DNA from 2 places in the Siminovitchia sediminis genome. Region 1 is predicted to be linked to the other one. Evidence: riboswitches for the same ligand, from Rfam matches in the RefSeq annotation. Region 1 holds a riboswitch; the other holds the start of a gene.
The links. Region 1 has a riboswitch for S-adenosylmethionine ahead of ACFSCZ_RS07365 (PLP-dependent aspartate aminotransferase family protein). Riboswitches for the same ligand answer to the same signal wherever they lie in the genome.

Region 1 (2,204 bases):
TCTCCATAGCGGCTGCTCCTTTGTCAAAGGTATTTTTTGAAAAGATTATTCAGAATCCAAACGGGACGTGTTTCCGGTATTTGGATATATTTAGATTATACCACATATTGTGTCAACTTAAACTTTTTTATACAACATGTAGATATTATCGTATTTTTACATAATGTTGTTTATTGGAGAAAATTTTTTTGTAAAAAGCGGAAGGATGTCGATTGATACGGGAAAAGGTGATTTTTTATATAAAATCATGTCGATTTGCCTATTTTTAAAAATATCGTCGAATTTTGTCAAAAAGTTTTTTGGGAAATGATCAAACAAATTTTTTCTTCTGTCAACATGGTCATAAATTTCTCTTAATACCAAGTGTAGTGCACGGTGGTAATTAGCACTCCAATGTCTTTCTGGATCACTCGTCTGCTTGGAACCTATTCAGAAATACGAACAAATAAGCATTCCATCTATCTCTATAAAATAATATTTTTAAAAAACGTTTGACAAGGAAAAATCCGCGTGCTAGACTGCTAATAACGATTTGGAAAAACCAATTTAATACAATTCTTATCAAGAGTGGTGGAAGGAACTGGCCTGATGAAACCCGGCAGCCTTAAGCATAAGCTTAAAAGGTGCTAAATCCAGCTGAGCTGATAGCTCGGAAAGATAAGAGGAATATACGACAAACCTCTCATCTTTCGTGAGAGTTTTTTTGCTTTAAAAAATTAAATAATGATTTCTTATCCAGAGTGGCGGAGGGACTGGCCCGATGATGCCCGGCAACCATTAAGCTCAATACAGGCTTAATAAGGTGCTAATTCCTGCAGGAGGCAACTCCTGAAAGATAAGAAGAGAATGGACTTTAAAAACAGGCTCTCTTCTTATGAAGAGGGCTTTTTTATTTATCAGAATGGGGGAAATGAACATGACAACAGCAACAAAAAATGCATCATATGACTTGGAAACATTGGCATTACACGGAGGGCAGGCTCCAGATCCGACTACCGGATCAAGAGCGGTTCCGATCTACCAGACAACTTCTTTTGTTTTTCATGATACAGAGCATGCTGAACGGCTATTTGCTTTAGATGAACCAGGAAACATTTATTCCCGTATCGGAAATCCGACAGTGGATGTATTTGAAAAGAGGATGGCCTTACTCGAAGATGGCGTAGCGGCAGTCGCCACTTCCTCCGGAATGTCAGCCATCACTTTATCCATACTTAGTCTGGCAAGCGCCGGCGATGAGATTGTTGCGGGTGCAAATCTTTACGGAGGTACATACAACTTATTCGCTGTCACCCTTCCGCGCTATGGAATCAACGTAAAATTCGTGGATCCAACCAACCCGGAAAACTTCAAAGCCGCTATTACGGATAAAACAAAAGCCGTTTATGGTGAAATCATCGGAAATCCAGGCTTGCAAGTACTTGACGTTGAAGCTGTTGCAGATATTGCTCATGAGGCAGGTGTTCCGCTCATTATTGATAATACTTTTGCAACACCGCATGTGTGCAAACCGATCCAACTCGGAGCCGATATTGTCGTCCACTCCGCAACAAAGTGGATCGGAGGGCACGGAACATCCATCGGAGGCGTCATCATCGACGGAGGCCGCTTTAACTGGAATACTGAAAAGTTTCCTGAGTTTACAGAGCCAGATCCGAGCTATAACGGGATTCGGTACGCAGTGGACTTCGGAACATTGGCGTTCATCACAAAGGTACGTGTTCAATTGCTTCGTGATTTCGGAGCAGCCTTGAGCCCGCAAAATGCGTTTCAATTGATACAAGGGCTGGAAACTTTGCACTTACGCGTAGAGCGCCATAACGAAAATGCGGTTAAGCTTGCGGAATATCTGGAAAATCACCCGGCGGTGGAATGGGTCAACTACCCAGGGCTTGAAAGTCACCTATCTCATCATTTGGCGAAAAAGATCTTCAACAATGGTTTTGGATCGATCATCGTTTTTGGCATCAAAGGCGGTAAAGAGGCCGGGAAAAAATTGATCAACAACATTTCATTGTGGTCACATGTGGCAAATGTCGGAGATGCGAAATCGCTGATCATTCACCCGGCATCTACAACACACCAACAGCTCACCAAAGAGCAATTGGAAGAAGCAGGCGTAACGGAGTCGCTTGTCCGTTTGTCAGTTGGAATCGAATCTCTCCGCGATATTCAAAACGATCTCGACCAGGCATTGGCAAAAG
Region 2 (2,204 bases), on a different contig from region 1:
GTACTTTTGTGCAAGTTCATAGGAAGGATGGCTTTCAAGGCCGGGATAAGAGACCCACTCTACTGCATCATGATTTTGCAAGAAATCTGCAATGGCTTTTGCATTTTCAATATGTTTTTCAATACGAACGTGCAAAGTTTCCAGCCCTTGAATCAATAGGAACGCGTTGTCCGGACTTAGGCACGGACCAAAGTCACGAAGAAGCTGTACGCGAAGTTTTGTTGCAAAGGCTGCATTTGGCACATCAACACCGTAGCGGATGCCATGGTAACTGCGGTCCGGCTCAACGAAGTCAGGGAATTTGTCGTTGTTCCAGTCAAATCTGCCGGCATCCACCGCGATACCTCCAATGGCTGTTCCGTGTCCGCCGATCCATTTGGTCGCAGAATGAACGACAATATCCGCACCATGCTCGATCGGTTTGGAAATGTATGGACCAAACGTATTATCGACAATTAATGGAATGTTATTTTCGTGTGCGATCGCAGCGACCGCTTCTATATCCAACACATGGAGGCTCGGATTTCCGATCGTCTCTCCATAGATGGCTTTAGTTTTCGGTGTGATCGCTTTGCGGAAGTTCTCCGGATCTTTCGGATCAACAAATTTCACATTGATGCCATACTTCGGAAGTGATATGGAGAACAAATTGTATGTACCTCCATACAGGTCCGTCGCAGCAATGATTTCATCGCCTGCACGTGCAATATTTAAAATTGAAAAAGCAATGGCAGCCATTCCGGATGAAAGGGCCACAGCCGCTGTTCCACCCTCAAGTTCTGCTATTCTTTTTTCAAATACATCCACAGTCGGGTTCATAATACGTGTATAAATATTTCCGGATTCTTCCAGAGCAAATAATTTTCTGGCATGTTCTGTGTCCTTAAATACGTAAGAGGTTGTTCTGTACACCGGGACTGCACGTGCACCTGTTTCGTCAGGTTGTTGTCCCCCATGCAATAAAACCGTTTCTTGCTGATATTGTTTGTCTTGTGCCATTTTTTCTTCCTCCTCAAATTTGAATAAATCCATCGGAAAACCAGGTAATTCTTACAGCCGTTTATTGATCCTGCCATCTTGGAAGGGGAAAAACTAAAAGCCCTCTTCTGTATAAGAAGAGGGCCGCTATTTCGATTCCTCCCCTTATCTGCCAAGTCTTAAAGACTTGTAGGAATTAGCACCTTTTCAGAAACCTGAAGGTTGCCGGGCATCATAGGGCCTAATCCCTCCGCCGCTCTTGATAAGAGTGTTGCTTATTCATTTAGTTATCTGTGCTCTGTTGAGCTCTTGCCTATTACTATATACCAATGCTCCGGTGACTGTCAACAAAAATATAAAAATCGGTTCTATTCCATATCCGCTACCATTCCCTGAATGGTTTCCTCATCCATCGGGCCAATAATTTTCGTGTGGATCACTCCATTGGCATCAATCATGTAAGTAGTGGGAATCGTAAAAGCCTGATAAGTATCCCCAATTTCTCCATTCTTATCCAGAGGAACAGGGAACGTCAGTCCAAATTCTGCAATAAAATTTTCTACCTTTTTCCTGACATCCCCGCCGCGTTCGGCGTTTGTCAGATTGACAGCCAAAATTTCCACATTTTCCTGCTCCGCTTTTGTTTCGTAATAGTTTTGCAAATGCGGCATTTCCGCCTTACATGGCGGACACCAGGAAGCCCAGAAATTTAAAATCACCTTTTTTCCTTTATAATCTGAAAGGGAAACTGTTTCTCCGTCCAGTGTTTCAAGTGTAAAATCGGGCGGCAGATCCCCCTCTTTTAACCCTTCACTCACCTGTTCCATCGTATCCGCTTGTGAGTAAAATTCCTCTTGCGCTGCTTTTGTATCAGCATTTTCACGGACATCCTGCACAATATTGACAGCCACAATCGCAACTAGAAGTACAAGTAGTGCCAAGCCAAATATTTTCTTGCTCATTGGTTTTTTTTCCTCCCTTTCCAGGCTGTTACGACCAGAAGCAGTGTGACAGCTGTGTATGTGATCACTGGTACGGATAGAAGGTCGCCTTTCAAAGAATACATGAAAGCTTGAAAAGCAGTAAACAGTACAAGAATTTGATAACTCTCGGCCACGTTCCCTGATTTTTTCCTTATCCATACAATTGCCAGGAGATTTCCGATCAGTTGAATCCCTGGAAGCAATATATGCTCTTGATTGAATAAATAGAAGACAAGCTCATAT

Region 2: another riboswitch for S-adenosylmethionine. It lies ahead of ACFSCZ_RS13075 (O-acetylhomoserine aminocarboxypropyltransferase/cysteine synthase family protein); the one in region 1 lies ahead of ACFSCZ_RS07365 (PLP-dependent aspartate aminotransferase family protein).

What each region holds. Positions count from the first base shown of each region.
Region 1 covers NZ_JBHUEO010000015.1:42,447-44,650, reverse strand. Annotated here, with positions in the region: gene ACFSCZ_RS07370 (aspartyl-phosphate phosphatase Spo0E family protein) at 1-7, opposite strand, end outside; SAM riboswitch class I at 556-664, shown strand; SAM riboswitch class I at 729-842, shown strand; gene ACFSCZ_RS07365 (PLP-dependent aspartate aminotransferase family protein) at 917-2,204, shown strand, end outside.
Region 2 covers NZ_JBHUEO010000037.1:107,528-109,731, forward strand. Annotated here, with positions in the region: gene ACFSCZ_RS13075 (O-acetylhomoserine aminocarboxypropyltransferase/cysteine synthase family protein) at 1-999, opposite strand, end outside; SAM riboswitch class I at 1,141-1,247, opposite strand; gene ACFSCZ_RS13080 (peroxiredoxin family protein) at 1,347-1,940, opposite strand; gene ACFSCZ_RS13085 (hypothetical protein) at 1,937-2,204, opposite strand, start outside.